DNA from 2 places in the Zoogloea sp. genome. Region 1 is predicted to be linked to the other one. Evidence: predicted binding sites of a transcription regulator. Region 1 holds the regulator's gene; the other holds the start of a gene.

Region 1 (7,017 bases):
TCATAACCGAGCATGGCCTGCCAATGCGTATCCATGACCACTGCAGCGCGGGCAAGATCCCAGTCCCACACCCCGGCCTCGGTATTCTGCAGCGCGAGACTCAAACGCTCGCGCAGGTCCCGCAACTCGCGCTCCAACCCATCCCGCGACTGCAACAGCTGCGTCAACAGCCCAAGAATCACCTCCGGCGGCGCCCCCTGAACATCGCCGATCGCCTCGAACCTTCCCGCGGCAGCCCCAGCGGCCACAAAAGCCCTCAGCGCCAGCCCAAGCTCGGCATCAGAAAGACTCGGAGCGATCGCGGAAACGGTCAAGATAACGACCTCACGAGGACGAACAGAAGTGAGGGCGCCCACCCAAGCCTGGCTACCGAAAGGATCGGCAGGGCGCCCCGCGACCTGGGCCGCGTTGGACCAGCTTACCTCAGACCAAGCACGTCCTGCATGTCGAAAAGCCCAGCCTTTCGCCCGGCGATGAAGCGAGCCGCCCGAAGGCTTCCCAGCGCGTAAGGCATACGGCTACCCGACTTGTGGGTGATCTCTATACGCTCACCGATACCGGCGAAAAGCACCGTATGGTCACCCACGATATCGCCACCGCGCACCGTCGCGAAACCGATCGTCTGACCATCCCGTTCGCCGGTTACACCCTCGCGCCCATAAACGGCGCAGGACTCGAGATCGCGACCGAGTGCCGAAGCAACGACCTCCCCCATGCGCAAGGCGGTACCCGAGGGCGCATCAACCTTGAGTCGATGGTGCGCCTCGATGACCTCCACGTCATAACCTTCATTAAGAATGCGCGCGGCCACGTCCAACAGCTTGAAGACCGCATTCACGCCGACCGCCATGTTGGGGGCGAAGACCACTGGAATGCCCTGCGCCGCAGCGCCGATCGCGGCCTTCTCCTCCGCCGAGAAACCTGTCGTGCCGATCACCATGCCGCAACCAGCGGCCTTGGCCAACTGGAGGTGATGCAGCGTGCCCTCCGGCCGGGTGAAATCAATCAGGCAATCCGCCTGTGCCAGCCCGGCCGCCACGTCACTGGTAATGGCTACACCGCACGGAGAACCCACCAGATCACCGGCATCCTTGCCGATGAAGGTGCTTTCGGGACGCTCGAAGGCAGCGACCAGCACGGCATCGGCATCCTTGAGGGTTGCCTCGATGAGCATCCGCCCCATCCGACCAGAGGCACCAGCAATCGCGATACGAACTTGAGTCATGAAAAATCCGGAGAAACGTATTAACAGTTAGAGACCCGCCCCACTCAGGGCTGCGAAGGTGCCTCGCCCGCGCGGACATCCCCCTCCAGGCGCGTCAACTTGCCGTCTTCAAAAATCACGGTCAAACGGCGCTCCTGCAGCCCCCCCTTGCCCGGCTGAAAACGGTAGATGTAATCCCAACGATCCGCATGAAAGACGTCTGTAACCAGCGGCGTTCCCAGAACGAAACGCACCTGATCCCGCGTCATGCCCGACTTGAGCTGCGACACCATTTCCTGGGTAACGAAATTGCCCTGCCGGACGTCGATCCTGTAGGGTTTGAAGAAATTGCCGACAGCGGTGCAACCGGGCAGAACGGCAACCAGCAGGACAGAGAAGAACAGTTTGCGCATGACGTTTCGGGAAGGCGGAACGGACAGCGGCTGGACGGCCGCATTCTCAAGGTTGGTCTGAAACTATATCATACGGGGCTGGCCGGACTTTCGGCCGGCGCATCCAAGTTTTCGGGGCACCCATGTCCAGCAATTCGCAGAACCTCAAAAGTATCGGCCTTAAGGCCACCTTCCCGCGACTCAAGATCCTCGACCTGTTCCAGAAGGTTGAGAATCGACACTTGACAGCGGAAGACGTCTATCGACTGCTGATCGCCGAAGACATGGACATCGGGCTGGCCACCGTGTACCGCGTGCTCACCCAGTTCGAACAAGCAGGCCTCCTGGAACGCCATTACTTCGAGTCAGGCAAGGCGGTGTTCGAGCTCAACGAGGGGCACCACCATGACCACCTCGTGTGCCTGCAATGCGGCAAGGTCGAAGAGTTCTTCGATCCGGCCATCGAGGAAAGACAAAACCGGATCGCCGAGGAGCGTGGCTTCGTCGTTCGCGAGCACGCGCTCTATCTGTACGCGGACTGCAAGAAAGATCCCTGCCCCAACCGCCCAGGCAGCGGCCCCGTTTCCAGCACCTGAGCACCAATCGCCTCAACCGGCGCGCGGCAGGCCCAGCATCTCAGCCGCGTGATCGCGGGTGGTATCCGTGATATGGACGCCACCCAGCATGCGAGCGATTTCCTCGATACGCTCGCCAGGGCTCAAACACCTGACACGAGAGAGCGTCTCGCCGTCACGCGTATCCTTCGAGATGGTCCATTGCCAATCAGCCTGAGCAGCCACCTGAGGCAAATGGGTGACGCACATCACCTGGCGGTCGCTACCCAGTTGCTTGAGCAGACGCCCGACGATCTCCGCCACCCGCCCCCCGATGCCGACATCGACCTCATCGAAGATCAGCGTCGGCGTAGCCGCACTCCGGCTCGCAATGACCTGGATCGCAAGACCGATCCGCGACAATTCACCGCCTGACGCAACCTTGGCGAGGGGCCGTAGGGGCTGGCTGGCATTCGCCGTCACCAGGAACTCCACGGTCTCCAAGCCACTGGCACACCCCTCCTCCACCGGCCTCACGGCGATTTCGAAACGCGCGCCAGCCATCGCGAGCGACTGCATCGCATCGGTCACCGCCGCAGACAGCGCCTCTGCCACGCGTCGGCGCTCAGCGGACAAGACCCCGGCCGCGGCCATGAAACGCGCCTTGGCCACGGACTCCTCCCGCGCCAGCGCCTCCGGATCGGCCTGCCGCGTCAGACGCTCAAGGCGCAGCACGCTATCGGCCATTAGATCGGGTAGAGACTCGGGTGCCACCTTGTGCTTTCGGGCCATGCCGGTCACAGCCTGAATGCGCTGATCGATCTCCGCCAGGCGCTCGGGGTCCACATCGAGCCTGTCCCGATAGCGGCGCATGGCATGCAGCGCTTCATCAAGCTGAATGCTCGCTCCGCTGAGCAATTCCTGCACATCGGCAAGCTGCCCATCATGCTCAGCCATGTCAGCGACTCGCGCGAGCAGGCGATCGAGCTGCGACACAACCGCATATTCACTGTCCGCCAGTCCTTCCAGCACTTCGGCGCTACCGGCAATCAGGCCGGCAGCGTGAGCCAAGCGGGTCTGCTCCTGATTGAGGGTTGCCCACTCCTGCGGATCAAAGGCCAGCTCACGCAGCTCATTGACCTGCCAGGCCAGCAACTCGCGCTCCCTTTCCGTAGAGAGGGCCCCATGTTCGGCAGCCTCCCGCGCCCTCCGCAAGGCAGACCAAGCACGATACAACTCGGCGACCTCCTCCGCCTGAGCAGACAGGCCACCATGGGCATCCACCAACTCCAGCTGAGCATCCGCACGCAACAACGCATGATGAGCGTGCTGACCGTGAATATCCGCCAGCCACTCACCTGCGGCCCGCATCTGGGCCAGCACGACCGGAACACCATTGAGCCAGGTCTTGGAGCGCCCGCCACTGTCGATAACCCTGCGCATAAGCACCGAACCGTCACCGGAGTCCAGCTCCTGCTCGATCAGCCAGTCTCGCAATGCCCCGCCTTCGGGCAGCTCGAATTCCGCGAGTATCTCCGCCTTGGCCTGCCCCGTCCGGACCACCCCGCTCTCGGCCTTGCCACCCAACACAAGGCCCAGGGCATCCAGCAGGATCGATTTGCCCGCCCCGGTCTCCCCGGTCAACGCACCGAAACCGGCCTCGAAGTCGAGCTCGAGTTGATCGACAATTACAAAGTCGCGAATGGAAAGATGACGCAGCATGAAAACAGAAGGAAATTGAGCGGATCAGCCGTGGCGGGGTGTGGAGCTCCAGTGCAGCTTTTCACGCAGCATCGCAAAATAGCTGTAACCCACCGGATGCAACAGGCGAACCCGATGGGGAGAGCGAGTAATCTGCAGCGTGTCGCCCGCGCGCGTGTCGTAGCGCGTCTGCCCGTCAAAATGGACGCGGGAATCGTGCGGCGGCAACAGCACAATCTCGATACGGCAGCGGTCCGGCAACGTGATCGGACGTGCGGTCAACGCGTGCGGACACATGGGCACCAGCGCGATGCCATCCACGCTCGGATGAAGTATGGGGCCATTGGCCGACAGGGCGTAGGCAGTCGAGCCGGTCGGCGTCGAAATGATCATGCCGTCGGAACGCTGGGTGTAGACGAACTCTCCGTCGATGCGCAGATCGAACTCGATCATGCGACCAAGATCACCCTTGTTCACAACCACATCATTGAGCGCCAGCGTATGAAACACACGCTTTCCGTTACGGAGCACCTCGGCGTCGAGCAATACCCGGCTTTCCTCCGAGTACCGCCCCTCGAGCACCTCGCTGATCTTTTCCAGCGCCACCTCGCGGGATATGTCGGTCAGGAAACCGAGTCGCCCCTGATTGACCCCGACCAGCGGCACCTCATACTCGGCCAGCCGGCATGCACTATTGAGAAGTGTGCCATCGCCCCCAAGTACGATCGCAAGGTCGGCCTGGACACCGATTTCTTCGTAGCTAGCGACGGAAAAACCCGCCGTCAGCCCCGTGGAGCTCGCCGTGCCCTGCTCGATCAGCACCTGGAGCCCCAGGCCTCGCAAATGATTGGCCAGCCGAAGCACCGCTTCAGCCACCTCGGGGGTCTGATACTTGCCGATCAGCGCAATCGTCTTGAACTCACAGGTCATGGACCGATTAAACCACATTATTCGCGAACGTCGCAGGCGGCCAAGACAAAACAGAACCAACCGGCACCATTCATGCTTCTCATGAGCGCGTCCCTTCCTTAGAATCCCTGCGTCTCTCCGAGTCTTCCACCATGACCAGCCTCGATCAACGTTCGCAAATCCTCCTCAAGACCCTGGTGGAGCACTACATCGCCGACGGCCAGCCGGTCGGCTCGCGTGCTCTGTCGCGGCATTCCGGCCTCAAGCTGTCCCCTGCGACGGTGCGCAACGTGATGTCGGACCTGGAAGAGCTCGGCTTCATCACCAGCCCGCACACCTCCGCCGGCCGGGTGCCCACGGCAAGGGGCTATCGTTTCTTCGTGGACAGCCTGCTCACCGTGCAGCCCATCGATTTGGGCCAGATGCAGGAGATCAAGGGCCAGATCCAGCCCGGCGAACCGCAGCGGGTCATCAACGCAGCGTCCCAACTGCTGTCCGGCCTCACTCACTTTGCCGGCGTCGTGATCTCTCCGAAGCAGGACGCCATCAAGATCCGCCAGATCGAATTCGTCAGCCTGTCGGAAACCCGGGTTTTGCTGATCCTCGTCACCACCGGTGGCGACGTCCAGAACCGTATCCTGTTCACCAAGCGCCAATACAGTGCGGCCGAGCTGGTCACTGCCGCCAACTACCTGAACCAGCACTTCGCCGGCCTGGCATTCCCGGAAATCCGCACCCGGATCCAGGACGAACTCAAGCAGCTGCGCTCCGACATGACCGACCTGATGAGCGCTGCCGTCGAGGCCGGCAGTGAAGCGCTGGAGGAAACCCAAAGCACCTACGTGATCTCCGGCGAAACCAACCTGCTCGACGCCGAAGACCTGTCCTCAAACATGGCCCGCCTGCGCGAACTCTTCAAGCTGTTCGAGCAAAAAACCGGCCTAATGCAACTCCTCGACATCTCCAACCGGGCCCAGGGCGTGCAGATCTTCATCGGCGGAGAGAGCGGACTGAGCCCCCTCGACGACTGCAGCGTCATCACCGCACCCTATGAAGTGGACGGCCAGCTTGTTGGCTCCGTCGGCGTCATCGGCCCCACCCGCATGGCCTACGAACGAGTGATCCCCATCGTGGACGTCACTGCCCGCCTGCTAACCAGCGCCCTTTCGGGCCACAACTGACGAAAGACGCTATGTCCCGCTACTGGCAGGAGCCAGCCTACACCCACGGCCAGGCGCCCCGCACCGGCATCCTTCTGGTCAATCTCGGCACCCCCGCTGCGGCCACACCGGAAGCACTTCGCCCCTATCTGAAGCAGTTCCTGTCAGACCCGCGGGTCGTCGAGATTCCGCGCCTCATCTGGTGGCCGATCCTCAATGGCATCATCCTCCGGACCCGCCCCGCCAAGTCTGCCGCCAAGTACGCCAGCGTGTGGACCGACGACGGCTCGCCGCTCAAGGTGCACACCGAAAAGCAGGCGAAGCTGCTGGCCGGCTTCCTGACCCATGCCGGCCAGCCCGACCTGCGCGTGAACTGGGCCATGCGCTATGGCCAGCCGTCCATCCGCCAGCAACTGGATGCGATGCGGAGCGCCGGCTGCACCCGCATTTTGGTCGTTCCGCTCTACCCGCAGTTTGCCGCCAGCACGACCGCAACCGTCATCGACGAGGTGGCCGACTGCCTGCGCCACTGGCGCAACCTCCCCGAAATCCGCTACGTGCGCAGCTTTGGCGACGACCCAGACTATATTTCCGCGTTGGCGCAATCGGTGCGGGATCACTGGAAGAAGGAAGGCCAGGCCGACAAGCTGGTTCTCAGCTTCCACGGCATCCCGCGTCGCTCACTAGACCTAGGCGACCCCTACCACTGCGAGTGCCACAAAACAGCTCGCCTGCTGCGGGAAGCACTACAACTTCCCGAGGAGCGCGTGTTCGTCAGCTTCCAATCCCGCTTCGGCAAGGCAGAATGGCTCACACCCTACACCCAGCCGACGCTTGAGCAGCTGGCACGCGACAACCGTGCCTCATCGGTAGACGTCATGTGCCCGGGCTTCGTCTCCGACTGCCTGGAGACGCTGGAAGAAATCAACATGGAGTGTCGCGAAGCCTTCCTCCATGCCGGAGGCCAGCGCTTCAGCTATATCCCGTGCCTCAATGAACGGCAGGACTGGATCGAAGCGCTAACCCGCCTGAGTCTCCGCCACCTGGGCAACTGGCTCGACGATGGTCATCCAACCAACGATGAATTGGCCCGCCAG
Region 2 (7,017 bases), on a different contig from region 1:
GCTCGACCTGACCCCGCTGGTCGATCTGTATCCTTTCCAGCTCTTCCTTCGCGCGTTTGTGGATGGTGGCCACGCGGCGAAGGAACATTTCAGCCAGCTGATCCCGGGCGCGAACCTGCATGCGGTGGATCAGAGCAACCATCAGCGTGTAACGCTTGGCTTCGCCACACTCCTTCAGTTCCGATACATCGTAGACCATCGCCTGTCCGGCAAAATAACGCACCTTGGTGTCCGGGATTCCCTCGAAGACCCTCTCCAACCCAGGGATCGACTCCAGCCACTCCAGGTGATCAACCAGTGTTTCCAAGTGCTTGCGGGTCGGGCGTTTCGCTGATTTCTTGAGCCGGTTGTATTCACTTTGGCGCTGCTCGAACTTGTCCGTCTGCAGGAGCGCTTTTAGGTTTTCACGGTGCGCGTCGCCGATGCGCCCAGAAACCGATTCGAAAATCCGCGTCTGCACCGCGACATGGGCTCTCTCAGCCAGATCCTCCAGCGTCGAGAAGGCCGGGAGTTCGTATCGCACCATGATCAACCCCTCGATCATGGCATTGATGATGTCGGATCGTTGATCTAGCAGCTCAGCAGCATCGAGAGCAAGGCGTTCGGTCCGAGCCATCGAGTTCGCACCGCCGGCATAGAAAGACTGCACCTTGAGATATTCAAGAATTGCCGTTCGACGACGAGACAGCCTCATTCCATCTGAGTAATCGAAAGCGATCGAGTCACCGAGTTTCAGCTGTTTGCGGATGTGATTGATGACTTCAGGCGGGATGGACTCTTCTGGAGGGAAGTGCCAAAGATGCTGAAAGCACTTGAGCAATACTGCCAGACTGAGTCTTGCAGAAGCTGACCGTGCTTTGGCGTGTAGCCAAGGAATGTCATCCTCGGGGAGCGGGAAAAACTGCTCCAAATCATCTTGGGAGTAGAAGCTCAGGAACTGGGGGTACGCCGTGTTCTCAAGAGATGCCACCTGACACTCCACCGTCGTTATCGGACGGATGTCAGTCTAAGGTATTTTCCCGCGGTCATGCAGATACTCAACGATCCGACGTTGAAATTTGCACTCATACAAAACAAAGACTTACAGGGGATATGTATATGTTTTCCCTTCATCCCGGTCATACCCCGGATTGCTCAGCAGCAGAACGTGCTGTGCACACGCTTAAAGGAGGGGCCGGCAATCTTGGTTTTACCGCCGTGTTTGACGCAGCGAAGGAGCTTGATGAGTTGCTACGGCATTCGATAGGCGATACGCCAAGGGTGCACACCTTGATTGCGCAGCTCGAAACTGCGCAGCAGGCGCTCCAAAAGGCACTCGACGGAACAACAAAGGGGGCGTAGCCCCAGGCTCAACTGCCGTCACGAGGTGGGTAGATGGCGCGCATTTTCTCGATCTGACTGATGACGACTTCCCGCCACTTGGCTGGGGCCAACACCTCTACGTTGTCGCCACAACCCAGCAGCCAGCGTAGCAGCTGCCCGGTTTCCGGAACCTTTGCGCGCACGCGGGCCTTGAACGGACTTCCATCCGGCTCATCCTCGATAACCTGATTCTCGGCCAGCTTGCAGTCGCGCAGCAGCTCGGTGACATAGCCCCGCACCCGCAACTCCAGATCCACCTCGCCATTGCCGGCAAAATCCGCCTGCCCCTTGCGTACGGCCTCCTTCAGGCTGAAACCCTCGGCCTTGCGAACCGGCGCAGTGCCGACCTTGGCGGACGTGAAGCGGTGCAACGCATACATGCGCAGGGGCTCGGCCTCGTCATTCTTGAGCGCGAACAGATACAGGCGCGGCCCACGCTGCAGCAAGGCCTGTGGGTGCAGGGTCGGATGGGTCAGGCTCCCGCCACCGTCACGGTAGGTAGCACTCAAGGTTAGGGATTGAGCAAGCGCTTCGAGGGCCGCGAGCAGGACCTCTTCCTTGAACTCGGCGGGCAGCAGGCGCTGGGTATCGCTGAGGATGCACAGCTTGTCCTCTCCCAAGCCGAATTCCTCACCCTCCTCGCGCAGGGCTTCCCAGATCTTGTCCAGGCGCTTTGCAGGCACCGCGTCGCGGATCAGGGAGCGCATCAGCTTTTGCGCGTACGCCCACAGGCGCGGATCGGTGACGCCGAGGTCGATCATCCGCCGATACCGCAATGGCTTTCCACCCGGATTGACGACTTCGATAAAGCCATCATTCACCAGCTCATCCAGGTCGCGCTGGATCGAGCGCATCCGGGCACTGTCGGTTTTGCTGGATTCGTACTGCTCGGCCAGCTTGGTAAGCAACTGCCTTGCGTCCGGATAATCGTCCCCGGCCTGGCTCCTGGGGATGCACTTCTGTAGAAGTTTCAGACGGTCGACCCGGGATTGGTGAGCGACGGCCATGGGGGCTCCTGATGAGGTGGGAACGTCCTCATCATACGACGCGATGTGTCGTTTAGGTGGAGCTATAAATGCGCTGCTTGCCGGAGACACTGCGATTCGTAGCGTGAATCGCAGCGTTCGCTTCCGTACGCTCACGCATTCGGTTTGCGGTGCTGGCAGAGCGCACAGCTCAGGTCGTCCAGGCGCTCGCGCACCTCGGTGGCGGAGTGCCGGCAGAAAACCATCGGAATGCCCAGGTCTTCGGCCTGCTTGCGCACATTGCGCATCAGCATGTGATTGGCGCGATCGCACATGAAGACCACCAGCCCGGTACGGCGCGACAGTTGGCGCCGGTTCTCGGAAGCCTTGCGGCCGGTCCAATGGTCGATCTGCTTGATGCCGAACTGGTCGGCCACCCGCAGGATTTCACTGCGGATACCTTCGATGCGGTCCGCTCCCACGATCACTGCCTGCATATCGGCGACTCCTTCAAAGCGTGCTGGAGCACGAATGACGTGAGTGTGTCGTGGCCCCGCAGCGCACCAAACCAAATTCTTTCGATATGCATTGCAGCCGGACGGGGCATAAGCACTATTCCATCAGCACAGCTAAGCTATTGAATATTTTGAATTCACGCTCATTCATGAAGACGGAAAAGTGCTGCCATCGAGGCAGGCGCAGAGCATCGCTGTTGAAATTCAAGCAGCGCCAGATACGGCCTCTGGAAGATTTTTGTTAGCAATCAAAGGCGTTGAGTGCTGGCATTGCCCTTGCGATAGGAAAGCCAAGGCCGCAGCCCTGCCATCGCAGGCCGGCCGGATTGTTCAAATCACGCAACGGAGAACTCAGAAAAATGGCTATTCGTCCGCTCTACGACCGCGTCATCGTCAAGCGCCTCGATCCGGAGCGCACCACCGCCAGCGGCATCGTCATCCCCGACAGCGCCGGTGAAAAGCCCGATCAGGGTGAAGTGCTGGCTGTCGGCAACGGCAAGCTGCTCGCCAGTGGCGAGCTGCGTCCGCTGGCCGTCAAGGTCGGCGACCGCGTGCTGTTCGGAAAGTATGCCGGCCAGGCCGTCAAGATCGACGGCAGCGACGCCCTCGTGCTGCGCGAGGAAGACGTCATCGCCATCATCGAAGGCTGATCTTTCAGCCCCGCACCCGACAACTCATAAAGAATCAGGAGCTCTCCACTCATGGCATCCAAGAAAGTCCTCTTCGGCGACGACGCCCGTGCCCGCATCGTCGTCGGCGTCAACATCCTGGCCGACGCGGTCAAGGTCACCCTCGGCCCCAAGGGCCGCAACGTGGTCCTCGAGCGTGCCTTCGGTGCCCCGACCGTGACCAAGGACGGCGTGTCCGTCGCCAAGGAAATCGAGCTGAAGGACAAGTACGAGAACATCGGCGCACAACTGGTGAAGGAAGTCGCGTCCAAGACCTCCGACAACGCGGGCGACGGCACCACCACCGCCACCGTGCTGGCCCAAGCCATCGTGCGTGAAGGCTTCAAGTACGTGGCCGCCGGCTACAACCCCACCGATCTCAAGCGCGGCATCGACAAGGCCGTCGTCGCCATCGTCGAAGAGATCAAGAACATCGCCCGCCCGACCACCACCAGCAAGGAAATCGCCCAGGTCGGCGCCATCTCCGCCAACTCCGATGCCGACATCGGCCAGATCATCGCCGACGCCATCGACCGCGTCGGCAAGTCCGGCGTGATCACGGTGGAAGACGGCAAGTCCCTGGCCAACGAGCTGGACGTGGTGGAAGGCTTGCAGTTCGACCGCGGCTACCTGTCGCCCTACTTCATCAACAACCCGGACAAGCAGATCGCCGCGCTGGACGATCCCTTCATCCTGCTGTTCGACAAGAAGATCTCCAACATCCGCGACCTGCTGCCGGTGCTGGAGCAAGTGGCCAAGGCCGGCCGGCCGCTGCTGATCATCGCCGAGGACGTGGAAGGCGAAGCCCTGGCGACGCTGGTGGTCAACACCATCCGCGGCATCCTGAAGGTTGTCGCCGTCAAGGCGCCGGGCTTCGGCGACCGCCGCAAGGCCATCCTGGAAGACATCGCCATCCTGACCGGCGGCCGCGTGATCGCCGAGGAAGTCGGCCTGACGCTGGACAAGGCCACCCTGGACGACCTCGGCCAGGCCAAGCGCATCGAAGTCGGCAAGGAAAACACCACCGTAGTGGACGGCCTCGGCAGCGCCGACGCCATCAAGGCCCGCGTGGGGATCATCGACGCGCAGATCGCCGAAGCCACTTCCGACTACGACAAGGAGAAGCTGCAGGAGCGCAAGGCCAAGCTGGCCGGCGGCGTGGCAGTGATCAAGGTTGGCGCTGCCACCGAAGTCGAGCTGAAGGAGAAGAAGGCCCGCGTGGAAGACGCGCTGCACGCCACCCGTGCGGCGGTGGAAGAAGGCGTGGTGCCCGGCGGCGGCGTGGCGCTGCTGCGCGCCCGCAAGGCCATCTCCGAACTGAAGGGCGACAACCACGACCAGGATGCGGGCATCAAGATCGTGCTGCGCGCCGTCGAGGAGCCCCTGCGCCAGATCGTCGCCAACGCCGGCGACGAAGCCTCGGTGGTGGTTAACAAGGTCATCGAGGGCGACGGCAACTTCGGCTACAACGCCGGCAATGGCACCTACGGCGACCTCGTCGAGCAAGGCGTGCTCGATCCGGCCAAGGTGACCCGCTCCGCGCTGCAGAACGCCGCGTCCGTGGCGGCGCTGATCCTCACCACCGACGCCATCGTCGCCGAGCTGCCGGACGACAAGCCGGCCGTGCCTCCCGGCCACCATCCGGAAGGCTTCGGCGGCGGCTTCTGATCCGCTGATCACCTCACGGCAGCCCCCCTGCTCGTGACGGCCGGCCCTTCGGGGCCGGCTTTTTTGTGGCCATCAGCCGCTGGGCAAGCAAGCCGTGCGCCGGTGGTGCCGCCGGAGCAGCACGGCGAAGACGGCCCCCAGCGGCACCATCACGCTGGCCGCCAGGCCAAAGACCATCAGCGCACCGCGGGCTTCATAGAGCAGCCCGCCTGCTGAGACGCCGAGCGCCTGGCCGAGGAAGAAGCAGGATGCGAACAGGGACACCGCGGTGCCCCGCACCTGCGGCGCCATCTGGGTTGCGTGGGTCTGCAGGGTGTTGTGGAACATGTAGTAACCCAACCCCAGCAGCGCGCAGGCCGGCACGGCCCAGCCCCACGCCGGGCCGCTGGCGATCAGCAGCCAGGCCAGCGCGATCAGGGCCGCACCGCCAATGGCCAGGCCCAATTCCCCTAGCCACTTCACCAGGCGCCGGGCAAACAGGATGTAGGACAGCCCGCCCAACCCGAACATGCCCATAAGCAAGCCCGCCTGCGACATACTCAGCGCAAAGCGGTCATGCAGGTAGAGCGGCACGAAGGCCAGGCCGCCGAACACGAGCATGCCCTCGACGAAGACCACCGCCAGGATCACCCGTGCCCACGGCACGCCGAACAAGCTCCCCATCTGGGCCACCAACCCGCCCTGCCCGCCCGTGGCGCCAGGCTGCGGGTAGGTCAGCGGATTGCGCCGCGACTCCGTCAGGACGCGCAGGCCAATCACCAGATAGAGCAGACAGACGACGCCGAAGGCCCAGCGCCAGCCCACCGTATCGGTGAGCACCCCGCCGATCAGCTGGCCGGCAATCACTCCGGCGATCTGTCCGCCGATGAAGCGGGCCAGGGTGTGCTGGCGCTCCGCATAGGAGACCTTGTCGCCAATCCAGGCCATCGAGAGCGGAATGATGCCCGCCGCAGCCACCCCGGTGAATACGCGCGCCAGGATCAGCAGGTCGAGGGACGCGGCCAGCGCGGCGCCGAGTGTACCGAGGGTGCACAGCAGGGTGGTCAGCGCGATCAAACGGTACTTGCCGAGGCGGTCGCCCAGGGGCCCGAAGAAAGCCTGCACCAGCCCGTAGGCCACCGCGAAGCCCGACACCACGTGGGCTACCTCGGCCGGCGAGGCGGCGAACTGCCGCGCCAGATCGGGCAACATCGGGTCGCACAAGCGCGCGGAAACAGCACTGGCGAAAGCCGCCGCAGAGAGCAGCAAGATGGGCCGGCGGAGCTCACGGTCGAGGGGAGCGGTCATGATGGGGGTTTTCCTTATCTGGAAGCGAGCGCCAGCCACACGACGGCGAGACAGTAGGCTTGCAGGCAATAGCGCATGTTGCCGCGCGCCAAGGTGCCGGCCGGGACGCCGAAGCGCCCCTGGATGGCGATGTGGATGCCGGACATCGACCCTGCGGCAAGTCCAATGGCCCACGACTCGACGAAGACCAGGGCAAGCAGGTCGGGTTCCGGGTGAAGCGGCGCCAGCCAGGACGCCATGATGGTGATCGAGATCACCACGTGGATACCGAGAATGGACAGCAGGATCATCAGGGCGAGGATGATCGCCGCCTCGAAGGTGCCGAATGCACTGAAAGGCATCCACACGCCGCCGAGGCTGATCAGCGACTGCAAGCCGCTGGCAAAGACCCCGGCCGCCAGAAACAGGATGAGCTCGCCGGACATGCCGGGCAGGCGATCCCTGCCATGGCGGTAGATCGACCGTGCGGCGGCCCTGGGGCCCCGCTCAACGGAGGTCACCGCGCAGACGATCGCCAGCGCAGACAGACTGACGATGGACAGCGCCGCCCAC

What was found. Region 1 encodes HrcA, which represses chaperone genes, less so after heat shock. Its sites were predicted from a motif close to TNTTAGCACTCNNNGNCNNNGAGTGCTAANA; they were not measured.
Region 2: the regulator HrcA is predicted to act here: its motif matches at 3,082-3,112, upstream of ACE3RX_RS18420 (co-chaperone GroES).

Annotation. Positions count from the first base shown of each region.
Region 1 is NZ_JAYSDK010000008.1:107,289-114,305, forward strand. It holds gene ACE3RX_RS07010 (response regulator) at 1-314, opposite strand, end outside; gene dapB (4-hydroxy-tetrahydrodipicolinate reductase) at 419-1,225, opposite strand; gene ACE3RX_RS07020 (outer membrane protein assembly factor BamE) at 1,270-1,617, opposite strand; gene fur (ferric iron uptake transcriptional regulator) at 1,740-2,192, shown strand; gene recN (DNA repair protein RecN) at 2,205-3,872, opposite strand; gene ACE3RX_RS07035 (NAD kinase) at 3,897-4,781, opposite strand; gene hrcA (heat-inducible transcriptional repressor HrcA) at 4,913-5,941, shown strand; gene hemH (ferrochelatase) at 5,953-7,017, shown strand, end outside.
Region 2 is NZ_JAYSDK010000034.1:26,092-33,108, forward strand. It holds gene ACE3RX_RS18400 (Tn3 family transposase) at 1-970, opposite strand, end outside; gene ACE3RX_RS18405 (Hpt domain-containing protein) at 1,099-1,341, shown strand; gene ACE3RX_RS18410 (helix-turn-helix transcriptional regulator) at 1,350-2,369, opposite strand; gene ACE3RX_RS18415 (DUF2325 domain-containing protein) at 2,501-2,824, opposite strand; gene ACE3RX_RS18420 (co-chaperone GroES) at 3,202-3,492, shown strand; gene groL (chaperonin GroEL) at 3,544-5,178, shown strand; gene ACE3RX_RS18430 (MFS transporter) at 5,251-6,465, opposite strand; gene ACE3RX_RS18435 (hypothetical protein) at 6,480-7,017, opposite strand, start outside.